DNA from 2 places in the Paenarthrobacter sp. NCHU4564 genome. Region 1 is predicted to be linked to the other one. Evidence: riboswitches for the same ligand, from Rfam matches in the RefSeq annotation. Region 1 holds a riboswitch; the other holds the start of a gene.
The links. Region 1 has a riboswitch for cyclic di-AMP ahead of ACSVIE_RS05670 (NlpC/P60 family protein). Riboswitches for the same ligand answer to the same signal wherever they lie in the genome.

Region 1 (7,656 bases):
GTGGACCCAGTGCCGAACGGATCGCGGCCGGCGCCGCTGAGGCACCTACCCGGCCCTTGTTGCGGCGGACGCCGGCGTCACTGCAAAAGCCAAGCACGACGGCGGGACGCAGGGCCCCTGCGGACGTTTCCGGGGTGTGGGGAGCCACAGCCTGCCACCACCGGCGGTGCTCGGCGCCGTCGCCGTCGAAACGGCCGGTCCACGGGGTGGGAGTGACGTCTACGGTGAGGGCGCTCGTTTCCATGCTTAAAGCAGACCGGACCCGGACGGCCAAAGCCAGCAGTTCCGGGTCCGGAGTGTCTGAAATGCCGGACATCCAGGCCCGGACATCACCGCGACATGGCATTTGATGACAATGCCGGAGCCCAACATTGTCATCAAATGCCATCTCGGCAGGGAGCTATTTGACCCCGAGCAGCTCCTCCACGGTGCCAATGCCAAAGAACAACAGGAAGGCGGCGGCCACGGCCCACATCAGTGGGTGGACTTCGCGGGCACGGCCCTGGAACGTGCGGATCAGGACGTAGGAGATGAATCCGGCGCCCAGGCCGTTGGCAATCGAGTACGTGAACGGCATGAGGGCGATGGTCAGGAAGGCCGGGATGCCCACGCCCCAGTCCTGCCAGTCGATCTTGCCCACCTGGGAGACCATCATGAAGCCCACCACCACCAGTGCAGGGGCGACGGCTTCGAACGGAACCAGGTTGATCAGCGGCGTGAAGAACATGGCCACCAGGAAGAGGATGCCGGTCACGATCGAGGCGAGGCCGGTGCGTGCACCTTCGCCGATGCCGGCGCCGGACTCCACGAAGATCTGGTTGGAGGACACGGACGAACCGCCACCCACGATCGCGCCGAGGGCGTCAACCTGAAGCACACGGTCGACGTTGGGGATGTTGCCCTTTTCGTCCACGGTCCCGGCCTCGTTGGCCAGGCCCACCATGGTGCCCATGGCGTCGAAGAAGATGCTCAGCAGGATCACGAACGCCAGCAGCGCCGCTGCGATGAAGCCCAAGTGCTCAAAGGCGCCGAACGGGTTGGCTTTGCCGATCAGTGAGAGATCGGGTGCGCCCCATTCGGACAGGGTAGGGGCCACCAGGGACCAGCCGCGCGGGTTCACGGTGTCGCCGTCCACACTGGGGCCGATGTGGAGCGTGAACTCGAGGATGGCGGCCAGTGCGGTGGATGCGACGATGCCGATGAGGATCGCGCCACGGACCTTGCGGACTACCAGGGCGATGGTCAGCAGCAACCCGACGGCGAACACCAGGGTGGGCCAGCCCATGAGCTTGCCTTCAACACCCAATCCAAGGGGCACGGTGGTGCCGGCGGCGTCCGGGATGCGGCGAACGAAGCCGGCGTTCACCAGGCCGATCAGTGCAATGAACAGGCCAATGCCCACCACGATCGCGGTCTTCAGCGCCTCCGGGACAGCCTTGAACACGGCGGTGCGGAATCCGGTGAGCACCAGGATCAGCATGGTCACGCCGGAGAGCACCACCAGGCCCATCATGTCCGGCCAGGTCAGTTCCGGGTGGGAGGCCACGGTGACGGCCACGAAGGCGTTGACGCCCAGGCCGGTTGCCACGGCAAACGGGTGCTTTGCCCACGCACCCATGAGGATGGTCAGGATGCCCGCGACGAATGCGGTGGTAGCTGCCACGGCAGTAAAGCCGAGTGATTCGCCGCTGGAGTCCGCTCCGGAGAGGATCAGGGGGTTCAGGACAACGATGTAGCTCATGGCGAAGAACGTCGCAAAGCCGCCGCGGATCTCGCGTGAGTACGTGGAGCCTCGTTCAGAGATCTTGAAGTAACGGTCGATGGCAGAACCTTGTTTAAGCATGAAGGTCTCCGGGGATTGGGTGAGTGTGCTCTCAAATCCTATGCCGCGGATACGGCCCGCCCGGACGATTCGCCTAGTCTGTAAGGAAGCCAACACTAGGAGAAACCGCCCCATGCGTACCATCCGCCCCCTTCTGGCCGCCGTCGTTGCTGTTGTGGCCTTCACCGCCGCAGTGCTGTTTGGTGCTGCTCCGGCGTCCGCGCACGATGTCGCCGAGTCCACCGCTCCGGCGAACGGTGCCAGCGTTGCCGAGGTTCCGGCGTCGGTCTCCATCACCTTCAACAACCGCCCCCTGGCCATCGGCTCGGGCGTAACGGTGACTTCCGGTGGCGAGAACTGGGCGGATGGCGCCGTCGAAATCATCGACAACCAAGCGGTGCAGAAGCTTCGCCCCGGCGCGCCGGCTGGCCAATACACGGTCACGTGGCGCGTGGTCAGCTCCGACTCCCACCCGATCGAGGGCACCTTTTCCTTCACGGCCGCCAGCGGAAGTACGACGGCGGCCGGCGGCTCGGCGGTGGCGTCACCGTCGGCGTCCGCACCGGCAGCGTCGGTCCCTTCGGCAGGCACGTCAGCACCTGGTACCAGCGGCAACGAGGCTGCCCCGGCGGCGGAGTCCCAGCCGTTTCCCTGGAGCATCGTCGGGCTGGCTGTTGTTGCGGTTGGCCTCGTGATCTTCCTGGCCGTTACGGCGCGTCGGAAGTTGGCGGCCACCGACGGCGCCGATGCCGAAAAATCCGCGGAATAACGGGGTTTTCTACTTAGCGTCGAAGGTCTCGGATCGGTTACTGCGACACGCCAAAACCAAACTTCTCGTTACTCAAATGTGACTTTGGTGTGATCATCGCGTACGGTAGTACCTGTGCCCGATCCATGTACGGGGCACTTCCGGCCTGATTGCCTAGCTCTGCCGCAGGCCGGAATCCGTTCGCAGACATACCTACGGCAGAGACGGGGAACCCATTTTGGTCAGCTTTTGAAGCTGACCTTGGGGTGAAGTCACGAAGCTTCCGCTGCATGGCGGGAGACAGTGGCCGGGTGACTCCCATCCGAATCCGACAGCTAACCTCGCAGGCATCGGGAGAGGCTTTTTCATGTCTTCACGCATTCTTCGCGGCCGTCGTAAGGCGGACAGCGTACGTCCCAATCCGTTCATCTCAATCTCCAAGGCTGTTGCCAGCAACGCATCGGGCGCAGGCCGCCAGGCTGCTGTTATCGCCGCCGCGTCGGGCCTGGTCCTGACCGGTTCCATCGCCGCCCACGCCGCGGAAACCCCGGCACAGGCACCGGTGGAGCGCGACTCCAGCCCCGCCACGGTGGCGCAGACGGTTTCCGAGGCTCCCAACAAGGTTGTCACCGCCGCTGCAACGGCTACCGTCAACTTCGAGCGTCCGGCAGTTGCTTCCGTAGCAGCACCGGTCATCGAAAAGCCGGCACCGGCTCCTGCGCCGGCACCCAAGAAGGCTGCAGCCACCACCGCTGCCGCCCCGGCCAAGGCCACGGCTACCGCCACTGCAACCGCTCCGGCTCCTGCCGCTCCTGCTGCCGCTGCTCCGGCCGCCGGTGGCGTCAACGCCGCCATGGTTGCCTCGGCCTACGCGCAGATCGGCATCTTCCAGGACTGCACCGCCATGGTTGAAAAGGCCCTCGGCTCTGCAGGTATCCGGGTTGGCGATCTCGCTCCCATGCAGTTCCTGAACTACGGCAAGGTAGTCAGCGACCCGCAGCCGGGCGACATGATCGTCCAGTCCGGCCACGTTGCCATCTACATCGGCAACGGCCAGGCCATCAGCGGTGGCATCAACGGCAACCAGACGGGTATCCATCCCATTAGCTGGCTGACCGCTACGGGTCCCCTGACCTACGTACGCGCAGGCGCCTAAGCCTCACGCTTCACCAAAAGCCGGCATCTCCGGGACTCAACGTCCCGAGGGTGCCGGCTTTTGTTGTCTGGTTGGAAGGCGTTTCAGGCGAGGGCAACGCCCGGTGAGGCCGGAAGGGCCACCCTCGCCGAGATGGCCTGGCCCACGGCTTTGGCCTGCCGAAGTACTTCCTTGGGGGTAGGGGTCACGAGTTCGCCCACGCCCACCAGGTGCATGCCTACCGCCCGCATGGCAGCCACGAGGTTCTGGCCGATGCTGATTCCAAGGTCCGCGAGCATCCTGCGCAACTGGCTCTGGGCGCAGCGCGTGACCACGATGTGGTCGGCCAGCAGGATGCCGTCCGGGGTATGGACCGCCCATTTCCGGGTTTCGACCGGGGATAGGCCGGTGCGGGTGCTGCCAAGGTCCGCCACTTGGCCATAGGCCGGCTGTGGCTCGCTGCCCAGGAAATCGAGGCGCACGGCGCGGGTAGTGCTGCGGACATCCAAGTGATGGCTCGCTGCGTAGTTGCGCAAGTGCCGGAGGATTTCGTTGCGTTCCTGCATGGCAGCGGGGTCGGAAACGTCGCAGCGGGGCAGCATGCCGGTATGAAGGGACGCCGTTGCCGGGGAAGGTGTTCCCATGAGGCTGTCCACCACGATCGAGCCAACGCCATGACGGCTCAGTTCGCTGGCCACAGCCAACCCGGAAAGCCCGGCGCCGATGACCACGGTGGTGGTCCGTTCCGTGCCGGAATCAGGCGTGAGGTGCACTGCTTGGTTCCTCCTTGACTGTGTGCCCGCGGGCATCGCATGGGTTGCGTCCGGGTCCCCAAGCGGTCGCAAGTAAATGGCCGGTATGTGTGCTGGAACACGCTTGCCGGCCATTCGGTGACTCGAACATTACCCAACTTTTTGTGTCGTGGATAGCCTCCGCCACAGCGTGTTTTTTGTGGTCATTTTGGCCATCAAGGAGCCTGGCTGCGGGCACTGGCTGGACCCCGAAACCGAGCCCGGACCGTTATGCACATAGCCCAACGTCGCCTTGATTCGGCCATGCCAACCGAGAATAGTTGGGATTGGAAGGGGAATCCCAAGGGCTTCCCCGGCCCCGGCCGCAGGCAAGCTTGTCACGAGGTCCATCGATTGCTGGAACCTCTGGCAGAATGGCCGGAACATCAAGCAGCAGGTGGAGAGGCAGGCCCCCAATGGACCAGCACGGCAGACACGTTGACCACACCCGGGACGGTGAGGACCCGGTGGCAGCACCCGGAGGAATCGTCGTCGGCGTGGATGGTTCGGAGCACGGTCAGTGCGCCTTGGTCTGGGCCGCCCGGGAAGCTGAACGCCGGCAGCGCCCGCTCCACATCGTCACCGCCTATTCGGTGCCGATCTTTGCTGCTTCGGGCTTGGACGGCGGATACGCCACAGTGGACGACTCCGTGATCCGGGAGGGTGCCGAGGCGATCGTCAAACAGGCCATGGACAAGGTTTCCGGCTACTCCATCGATGTCGACGCTTCCGTTGAGAACGGAGACGCGGCCGGTGTCCTGCTGGACCTGTCCGCGGAGGCGGAGCTGCTGGTCTTCGGAAGCCGCGGGCGTGGCGGGTTCGTCGGGCGCCTCCTGGGCTCCGTGAGCAGCGCGCTGCCTGCCCATGCCAAATGCCCTACCGTTACTGTGCCGCTCTACTGCGCGGACCGCTTGGGCGAGAACACCGAGGACAAACACATCAAGGCCGAACACGCCAAGGCCGGTCCGCGGACGGTGGAGAATGTGGTCGTCGTGGGCGTGGATGGTTCGGAGCAGGCGCGGGTCGCGGTTTTGGAAGCCGCTGAACAAGCAGAGCGGATGGGCGCCAGCCTCCGCGTCATTTGCGCAGTTCCGCAGTACAGCGGATCGCTGGCCTGGGTGCCTGCGCCGCTTGATCGCGATGCCCTCTTCGCGGACATCAAGGTGCAACTGGACGCTGGGGTAGCGTGGCTGCGGAGCCACTTCCCCCGGCTGACCGTGGAGACGGACCTCCGGGACGGCGCACCCGTTGACGTCCTGGTGGAGGCCAGCCGCAGTGTTGAGCTGGTGGTCCTGGGCACCCGCGGACGGGGTGGATTTGCCGGCATGCTTCTGGGCTCCACTTCGGACGGCGTCCTGCACCATGCCAAGGGGCCCGTGCTGGTGGTTCCGGACAGGGAAGATCCCAGGCTCGCCGACCGCGCCAAGTTCGGTCCCATGCTTGGCACAGCCTAAAGCAGCGCCGCCCTTCACATGAGCAGCCAGGAACGGAACCGGCAACCAGGAACTGGTGGACGCACGTACGTTGTGCCGCTGGACCGGATCCGGGCTGGGATGCTCGCAGAAGTCGGAGGCAAGGCGGCAAACCTGGGGGAGTTGCTTGCCGCCGGGTTCCCCGTGCCTTCAGGGTTTTGCCTGACGACAGCCGCGTACAGGCATTCCCTCGCGTCCACCGGCCTGGAGGATGTTCTTGAGGCCTTGGATGCTGCGGCTAAGTCCATGTCCGGCCAGCAGTCCATGTCCGGCCAGCGGGCCACAGCCGAACTGAACTCCTTGGCGGCCCGCGCGCGATCGCTGATACGGGAGGCGGGAATCCCTCCTGATGTGGTCGCCGAACTGCGAAGTTCCTATCTGGCCCTGGGCGGAGACGCTCCTGTCGCGGTCCGTTCCTCGGCCACCGCGGAAGATTTGCCGTTCGCGAGCTTCGCCGGCCAGCAGGACACGTTCCTGAACGTCGTGGGGGTGGACAACGTCGTTGATGCAGTGAGCAGATGCTGGGCTTCGCTGTGGACCGACCGGGCCGTGAGCTACAGGACCACCAACGGAATCAGCCACTCAACGGTGACCCTCGCGGTGGTGGTGCAGCAAATGATCGACTCCGCGGCCGCCGGGGTGATGTTCACTGCCAACCCGGTGACAGGCCGCCGGCGGGAGGCAGTCATCGACGCAAGCCCCGGGCTCGGCGAGGCCGTGGTGTCGGGAGCGGTCAATCCGGACCAGTACATCGTCGATGTCCAAACCCGGAGCATCCTCAAACGGACCCTCGGTGATCGTCGGGTGGAAATCCGATCGGTACCCGGCGGCGGCACGGAACGGATCGAGGCCGCTCTGCCGGACAACCCTCCCCAACAGTGCCTCAGTGACTCCCGGATCCAGGAGCTGGCGCTGCTGGGGCAAAGGGTGGAGGAGCACTACTCTGCCCCGCAGGACACGGAATGGGCCATCGACAAAACCGGCACCTTGTGGCTGACGCAGGCAAGGCCCATCACCACGCTGTATCCACTGTTCACCAGGAAGCCAGGCACCCCTGGAGAGCACGCTTTCCTGAACTTCAGCCTCGCACAGGGACTGACCCGTCCCCTGACACCCATGGGACTGGCCGGGATACGGCTGATCGCTTCCTGCGTTGCCCGGACTGCCGGTTTCGACGTTCCCCATCCGCGTTCCGGTCCTTCGCCGTACTACGAGGCCGGGCAGAGGATCTTCTTCGATCTCACGTCCGTTGTGCGCAGCCGGGTGGGCCGGTCCATCGTGCCGCGCGTCTTCGACATCATGGAGGCCCGCTCCGCGGCGCTGATCCGGGGGCTTACGGAAGATCCACGGTTCTCCATAACCAACAAAACCCCGCTGAAGCTCCTCCGGCATGTGGCTCCGGTGGTTGCCAGGTACAGGGTGCCGGAGACCGCGCTTCGCGGCCTTTTCCGTCCGGATGCCGCCATGGATCGCGTGGGCAAGCTCAGCAGGCACCTCAGGGACTCACTGGAACTTTCCGGCGCTGCCACGAGCCGTGAGCGCCTGGGCCATGCGGAGCAGATCCTCGGCCGGCAGATTTTTGCCACCGTGCCGCAAATCCTTCCGCTGCCGGCCCTCGGCTTCGGCATGCTGCTGATGGTCAGGAAGTTGCTCGGTCCGGACGTGTCCTACAACGAGCTCCAAACCGT
Region 2 (7,656 bases), on a different contig from region 1:
ATCCGGCCCCGCGACACCCAGCGTCAGGTGCGCCGCCGTAAGAGCCCGTTGCGCCAGGTTGCCGACTTCGCCGCAGCCAGTGGCGTCGGGCAGAAAGCCGGTGTAGCGCTTGCCGCCACCGGCCTTGCCCTGACTGTCGGTCTGCCGGCCACCAGCCCGGTGATGGCCACCTCCGAGTCGGGCCAGACCGAGGCCGCGCTGACAGTCGCGGGCGGCAGCCAGCCCGAGGTTTCCGCGGAAGCGTCGGCCAAGATCGATTTCAGCCGCGCAGCCGTTGCTACTGCGGCGGATCCTGACGGAAAGCTCAAGCAGCTCCTGAGTGCACAGTCGGCCGAGAGCATCCAGCGTGCCTCATCCGTCGGCAGCCTGGGCAGCCCGCTGGACACGCTCAGCACGGCTTCTCCGTTCGGCTACCGCATCAGCCCGCTCACGGGCGGCGCCGGCGACTTCCACCGCGGGCAGGACTTTGTGGCCCAGTGCGGCACCGCTGTCCATGCGGCAGCAGCCGGCAAGGTCACGTTCGCCGGATGGCACGAGTACGGTGGAGGCAACCGCGTGGTGGTAGACCACGGCAACGGCCTCGAGACCACGTACAACCACTTGTCGTCGTTCAGCGTCAAGGTCGGCCAGACCGTCAGCCGCGGAGACACTGTTGCCCTGAGCGGAACCACCGGCGCCTCCACCGGCTGCCACCTCCACTTCGAGGTCCAGGTCAACGGCGAAGTCGTTGACCCCATGGGTTGGCTCTAAGCCACAGCCGATGGTCGTCTCTCGCATTTGTGACACGCCCCGTGATCTGAATGTGACATTGAAGCACTTCTGTTGTACCGTCTAAATCGCATCGGCTTCCAGGGAGCCGATGCACTTGGGTGGATTGCCTAGCTCTGCCACCATCCAGGGTCCGTTCGCAAAATTCGTCTGGCAGGGGCGGGGGAACCACTTCCGGCCTTTTTTGAAGGCCTAGGGGTTAAGTCGCAAAGCTTCCTTGAAGCGGAGCGGCCGGATGACTCCCATCCGAATCCGACAGCTCACCTCGCAGGCATTGGGAGAGGCTACCTTCGTGTCTTCACGCACTACCCCTGCGCGCCACCGCGCCGAAACGGTTCGCACGAACCCTTTGAACAACCTTTCCAAGGCTGTTTCCACCAATGCAGGCACCGTAGGACGCCAGGCCGCCGTTCTGGCCGCAGCTTCAGGACTTGTCCTCAGCGTTGGAATGCCCGCCCAGGCAGCTGACACCGACGTCTCCAAGTCGGAATCGTCAAGCACCCAGCAGCTCGTGACCACCGCAGTGGTTACCGCCGAGCCCACCGCCACGGTTTCCTTCGAAAGCCCCGTCGTGGCCACCAAGGAAGCCCCCAAGGTCCAGCGCGCTTCCCAGACCACCCGCACGCAGGCCGGCAACGGTGGTTCCACCAGCGGTGCTGCAGTGACGGCCCAGTCTTCCAAGGCCAAGGACTCCGCTTCCAGCGCAGCCGCTTCGGGCCTCGCCGCCATTGCTTACACCGGCATTGGCCACCCCTACGTCTGGGGCGGCACCAGCCCCAACGGTTGGGACTGCTCAGGTTTCACCCAGTGGGTCTACGCCCAGGCCGGCATCAGCATCCCCCGCGTCAACGCATGGACCGCCATGAAGCCCACCAGCACGCCGGCTCCCGGTGACCTGGTGATGCAGAACGGTGGAGCCCACGTGGGCATCTACGTTGGCAACGGCATGATGATCAGCGCCCTCAACCCCAGCCAGGGCACGCTGCTCCACTCGGTGGCTTCCACCGGCAGCTCCTCGTTCTACACCCTCGGCTAGCACATCCCGTTCGGGGCAAGCCAGCATGCCCCCCAAGTGCTGGCCTGCCGAACCGGACGCGTCCCCAACCGCGTCCGGATACGACAAAAGAGAGTAACCATGACGAGTGCAAACAAGAATGCACGGCACCGCGCTGAGGCCCCCAAGACCAGCTCCATCGCCGTCATCGCCAAGGCCGTCAGCGGCAATGCAGGCGGCGTTGGCCGCCAGGCAGCCGTTATCGCCGCTGCATCAGGCCTGGTCCTGACCAGTGGTGTTGCTGCCAACGCGGCCGACACCAACATCCAGCGCGAGTCCACCGCCACCACGGCACTCGACGTGCAGGCCGTTGCCCAGGTAACCATTGCAGCCGATTCCACCGTGGCCATCTCCTACGAGCGCCCCGTCGTCACGACGGTTGAAGCTCCGGCTCCCGTGGTGGAGAAGGCTCCCGCAAAGGCTGAAACCAAAGCCGCTTCCGGTGCCACCACGCAGTCCGGTGCGGCCAATGTTTCGGTCAGCACTGCGGCCCCTGCCACCAAGGCTCCCGCCGCCTCCAGCGGCCTGGGTGCCGCGATCGCCGCGGCAGCCTACGCACAGTTGGGTGTCACGCAGGACTGCACCATGCTGGTGACCAACTCCCTTGCGGCGGTGGGAATCAACTTCCACGACTGGCCGGCCGGCTACCTTTCGTTGGGACGCACGGTGAGCGCAGCTGAAGCGCAGCCGGGAGACCTGATCTACTACGCCAACGGCGGCTACGGCGGAATGGCACACATTGCCGTTTACGTCGGCAACGGCATGGCAGTGCACGGCGGATGGAACGGATCCACCACCGCACTGTTCAGTGCAAATGTCGGCTCAGGCCCCGTTTTCATCCGGGTCAACGGCTGATCGATCATCCCAAGGGAACCCCGCAGGCACAGCGCCTGCGGGGTTTCCTCGTTTTAACGCCGCCACGTTTGCCCGGGAACAGGTGTCCCGCACGTGAACATTGACCGACACCACAGGGGAATCAACAGAATAATTCGTTGATATGGCATATAAGTGCTTACCCTTGTCTTGTCGATCCACAGCCCGTACATGCAGAGGGCAGCCGGCCCTCGTGCCCCTGACGGGTGCGGCCGTGAAGAGGTACGTGCATGCGCACACTCGTTCTGAATGCTGGATATGAACCGCTGGCGGTAGTGACTTTCCGCCGGGCGCTGGTCCTTGTGCTGGCCGGAAAAGCAAGCGTAGTGGCCGAAGGCGACGAGCCTGTCGTCGGGCCGCAGGAAATCCTGGGTCGCCCCACCGTGATTCTCCTTAACCGCTACATCCGTCCCCGCTACAACAGGATCACAGCTGTGAGCCGCCGCGGAGTACTCCGCCGTGACGGACACCGTTGCGCTTACTGCGGCAAAACAGCACACACCATAGACCACGTCCACCCCAAGTCCAGGGGCGGCGCGGATTCCTGGGAAAACCTGGTTGCGGCGTGCTTGAAATGCAACAACGCCAAGAGCGACCACACACTCGCCGAGATGGGATGGAAACTCCGTTTCACGCCCGGCGTTCCCACAGGAACTACGTGGCAGATCAAGGAACTCGAGAAACCTGCACCGGACTGGGATCCGTTCTTGTTGCCGGAGTCGGCTGCCTGATCGATTTCCGCCGGGCTCCCGCCAGTGGCGGTAGTCTGGCCGGATGGAGTTCAATGCCGTGATCCTGGCGGGTGGCAGGGCCACCCGCCTCGGTGGCGTGCCCAAGCAGGGATTGACGTACGACGGCGCCACCCTCCTTTCGCTGGCACTGCGGGCTGCCGCTGGTGCGGGCTCGGTAGTAGTGGTTGGGCCGCCGGGCCCCGACCTTCCTCCAGGGGTGCTGAGGGCGCGCGAGGAACCCGCGTATGCAGGACCGGCCGCTGCGATAGCTGCGGGTTTGGCGGCGTTGGAGTCGGGGGGTGGGTCCGCTCCGTGGACGTTGGTGCTGGCATGCGACATGCCGCATGCCGCCAGGGGCGTGGGAACACTGCTCGACCAGGTCGCCCGGGCTTCCGGAAAGCAGGGTGCAATGGCAGTGTCGGCGGACGGGCGGCAACAACCCCTCCTGGGCATTTACAGGACGGACGCCTTGGCGGTGGAGATTGCCTCCGCCGCGGATAGCGGCACGTTAACGAACGCCTCGGTATTCCGGCTGCTTGCTAGGCTGAACCTGCTGGCAGTGCCCGTCCCTGTTGGTTCCACCGACGACGTGGACACCTGGGAGGACGCGGCTGCCCTGGGCGTGGACACAGGCCCGGACCGTGACAAGAAACTGGAGGCGGACATGAAGAGCCAGGACGAGACGCTTGAGGAATGGTGCCGTGCGCTGTTGCAGGCTTTTGAACTTGAGGGTGTAGAGGTGGACGTCAACGAGGTCCTTGCGGTGGCAGGCGTCGCGGCCCATTCCGTGGTCCGGCCGGCCGCCCCGCTGGCTACCTTCATTGCCGGATACGCTGCCGGCATGGCCCGGGGTATCGGGCAGGCCGATGATGACGCCGCGATGGCCGCTGCCCTGAACCTCGCGCGCCAGGTGGCCAAGCAGTATGCGGACCCTGAAGCCGCCAAGGAAACCAGCGGCGGCACGGGGACCGAGGCGGAGTGACCGAGGCCCCGGACCAGGGCCACCACGCAGCACACACCTGGCACGAGGCCCGCGAGCGGGCCTTCGATGGCGCTGTTCCCATACCTGCCGGCCCCGTGCTTCTTTCCGCGGCCCTGGGGCGGACCCTGGCCGAGGACGCCGTGGCCGTACAGGATATGCCGCACTACGCGTCCTCAGCCATGGACGGTTGGGCCGTCAACGGAAGCGGTCCATGGATCCTGAATGAGCCCGGCCAGCGGCTGGCCCCGCACCAGGCAAGTCCCATTGTCACCGGAGGCCTTATTCCTCCCGGAGCCAAGGCGGTGCTCCGCAGTGAAAACGGCGTCATCACCGCCGATGAGGACGGCCTTCCGATCCTCACCGTCGGGGGAGGGGCCAAGCCCGGGGAGCCGCGCAACGGGCAGCACATCCGGAAAGCGGCGGAAGAGGCCGCGGAAGGTGATGTGCTGATTAAGGCAGGCACCATCCTGAACCCTGCGCATCTTGCCCTCGCGGCCCTCGCGGGCCTGGATGAGCTGGTGGTCCTCGGCAAACCCCTGGTGCGGTTCCTGCTCACGGGCTCGGAAGTCGTATCGGCCGGAGTTCCCGGACCAGGCGAGGTCCGGGACACCTTCGGACCCCAACTGGGCGCCGTGGTGGGCCTGCTGGGCGGAATTCCGGGGGAGCAGGTCCGGGTGGGCGACAGCTATGAAGAGTGGCTGGCCGCGCTGCGGGAAGTTGAGCCAGGTACCGCCGCCGAAGTCACAGCAGAGGTGGGCGGAGCGCCGGAGCCGCCTGCCGACGTCGTAATTACCACTGGCGGGACCGGACGTTCCGGAACGGACCATTTCCGGCGCGCGGTGGCGGAGCTGGGTGGACACCTGCTCATCGATGGCATCGCCATGCGCCCGGGACACCCTGCCGTCCTTGCCGAACTGCCGGACGGACGGTTTATTCTGGGCCTTCCGGGCAACCCCTTGGCGGCCATGATGGCGTTGTTCACCATCGGCGGGCCCTTGCTTGCGGCCTTGGGCCATGGGCAGCTTGCTGACATCGGTGAGGTTCCGTGCGGAGCCATGGTCGACGCCGACCCCGGCCGGACGCGGCTGATGCCCTTCAAGCTGGTGTACGGCCTTGCATCGCCAGCGCAGCACGCAGGCCCCGGAATGATGCGCGGCCTTGCTGCTGCCGATGGCGTGATGGTGGTGCCGCCGCACGGAGTGCAGATGGGTGAGCTGGTTCCGGCATTTCCGCTGCCGTGGGGAAAGCCGCTGCCTGTGCCCAAACCGCCCGGTGACAAGCCCCGCAAGACCCCCGTCCGGCAGCAGAGGAAGGCTGCCTCCGGCCCCGTCGACTGGAGTGCCCTGGACGATTGAGTCGTCCAGCGGACGCGGGTGGTCACAGGGCCCGAAGCCTTGACATGATGGACGTATGAACAGGCATGCCCCAGAACAGGACATCAACGAGGATGACCTGCAGATCCATCCACCCAAGCGCGCCGCGGCTGGTCTCAAAGCCGTTTCCGTGGCACTCGAACGGGGTTACTCCCAGGCCGGGGTCGCCCGGACTGTCCGTTCCATGCTCAGGGTGAACCAGCGCGACGGTTTCGATTGCCCCGGTTGCGCCTGGCCCGAATCCATCACAGGGCGCCGCAGCCCCGCCGAGTTCTGTGAAAACGGTGCCAAGGCGATCGCGGAGGAAAGCACCACGCGAACGGTGGGAGCGGACTTCTGGGCAGCACACTCCCTCGCGGAGCTGGAAGACAAAACCGAATACTGGCTGGGCAGCCAGGGCAGGATCTCGGAGCCGGTGGTCATCAGACCCGGGGAAACGCATTACTCACCCATCACCTGGACTGAGGCGTTCGCCCTGATCGGGGAGCACATCAATGCCACCACTCCTGATCGTTGCGTCTTCTACACCTCGGGCCGGACAGCCAATGAGACAGCGTTCATGTACCAGTTGTTCGCACGCAGCCTGGGCACCAACAACCTCCCGGACTGTTCCAACATGTGCCACGAATCGTCGGGCAGCGCGCTGAACCCCACCATCGGCATCGGCAAGGGGACCGTTTCGCTCGAAGACATCCACCACGCCGAACTCGTGTTCGTGGTGGGCCAGAACCCGGGCACCAACCACCCGCGCATGTTGTCGGCACTGCGGGACTGCAAGAACAACGGCGGCAAGGTGGTGGCGGTGAATCCGCTTCCGGAGGCAGGCCTGCTGAACTTCAAGGATCCGCAATCCCTCAACGGCGTGATCGGCGGGGGTACCACCATCGCCGACGAATTCCTCCAGATCAAGGTAGGCGGCGACCTCGCCCTGTTCCAGGCGCTGGGCCACCTGCTCCTGGAGGAAGAGAAGCGCAACCCGGGAACCGTCGTCGACAAATCCTTCATCGGCAAGCAGACGGAGGGCTTCGAAGCGTACGCGCGGGCACGTTCGGTGCTCGACTGGGACGAAACTGAACGGGCCACCGGGCTTTCCCGCGATGAAATCACCAGGATTGCGGGCATGCTGGCACGGTCCAAGGCGACCATCATCTGCTGGGCGCTGGGACTGACCCAGCAGCCGCATTCAGTGGATACGTTGAAGGAGATCATCAATCTCCTGCTGCTGCAGGGCAACTTCGGCAAGCGCGGCGCCGGTGCGTGTCCTGTCCGCGGGCACTCCAACGTCCAGGGCGACCGCACCATGGGGATCTGGGAGAAGCCCAAGGAATCGTTCCTCGCCGCACTGGATGCCGAGTTCGGGTTCCGGATGCCCCGGGACCATGGCTACGACTCCGTGGAAACCCAGCACGCCTTGGAAAAGGGCGAGGTTGATGTGTTCGTATCCATGGGTGGAAACTTTGCCGCGGCGGGTTCGGACACCCATGCCCTTGAGGCCGGACTCAAGAGGGCAGGCCTCACGGTCCACATTTCCACCAAGCCGAACCGGGCCCACGTGGTCCACGGCAGGACGTCCCTGATCCTGCCAACCCTGGGCCGCACGGACACTGACGACAAACACCCCACCGGCCGCCAGTTCCTCTCCGTGGAGGACTCGATGTCCGTCATCCACAAGACGCAGGGCCGCCTCGATCCGGTGTCCGAACACCTGCTGAGCGAGCCTGTAATCGTGGCGCGGATGGCCCAGGCGACCCTTGGCGATGACCACACTGTCGACTGGCGGGCCATGGCCGAGGACTACGACGTCATCCGCGACCACATCTCCCGTGTCATCCCCGGCTTCGAGGACTTCAACACCCGGGTCCGCGGCAGGAACGG

Region 2: linked by a shared signal. The riboswitch ahead of ACSVIE_RS11635 (C40 family peptidase) and the one ahead of ACSVIE_RS05670 (NlpC/P60 family protein) in region 1 are both predicted to bind cyclic di-AMP.

Annotation. Positions count from the first base shown of each region.
Region 1 covers NZ_JBQLIS010000004.1:42,022-49,677, forward strand. Annotated here, with positions in the region: gene hutG (formimidoylglutamase) at 1-244, opposite strand, end outside; gene ACSVIE_RS05660 (NCS2 family permease) at 401-1,843, opposite strand; gene ACSVIE_RS05665 (copper resistance CopC family protein) at 1,956-2,591, shown strand; cyclic di-AMP (ydaO/yuaA leader) riboswitch at 2,749-2,934, shown strand; gene ACSVIE_RS05670 (NlpC/P60 family protein) at 2,938-3,726, shown strand; gene ACSVIE_RS05675 (FAD-dependent monooxygenase) at 3,810-4,478, opposite strand; gene ACSVIE_RS05680 (universal stress protein) at 4,913-5,950, shown strand; gene ACSVIE_RS05685 (PEP/pyruvate-binding domain-containing protein) at 5,969-7,656, shown strand, end outside.
Region 2 covers NZ_JBQLIS010000009.1:134,470-142,125, reverse strand. Annotated here, with positions in the region: gene ACSVIE_RS11640 (M23 family metallopeptidase) at 1-750, shown strand, start outside; cyclic di-AMP (ydaO/yuaA leader) riboswitch at 897-1,056, shown strand; gene ACSVIE_RS11635 (C40 family peptidase) at 1,061-1,804, shown strand; gene ACSVIE_RS11630 (NlpC/P60 family protein) at 1,904-2,677, shown strand; gene ACSVIE_RS11625 (HNH endonuclease) at 2,926-3,426, shown strand; gene ACSVIE_RS11620 (NTP transferase domain-containing protein) at 3,470-4,408, shown strand; gene ACSVIE_RS11615 (molybdopterin molybdotransferase MoeA) at 4,405-5,763, shown strand; gene ACSVIE_RS11610 (FdhF/YdeP family oxidoreductase) at 5,819-7,656, shown strand, end outside.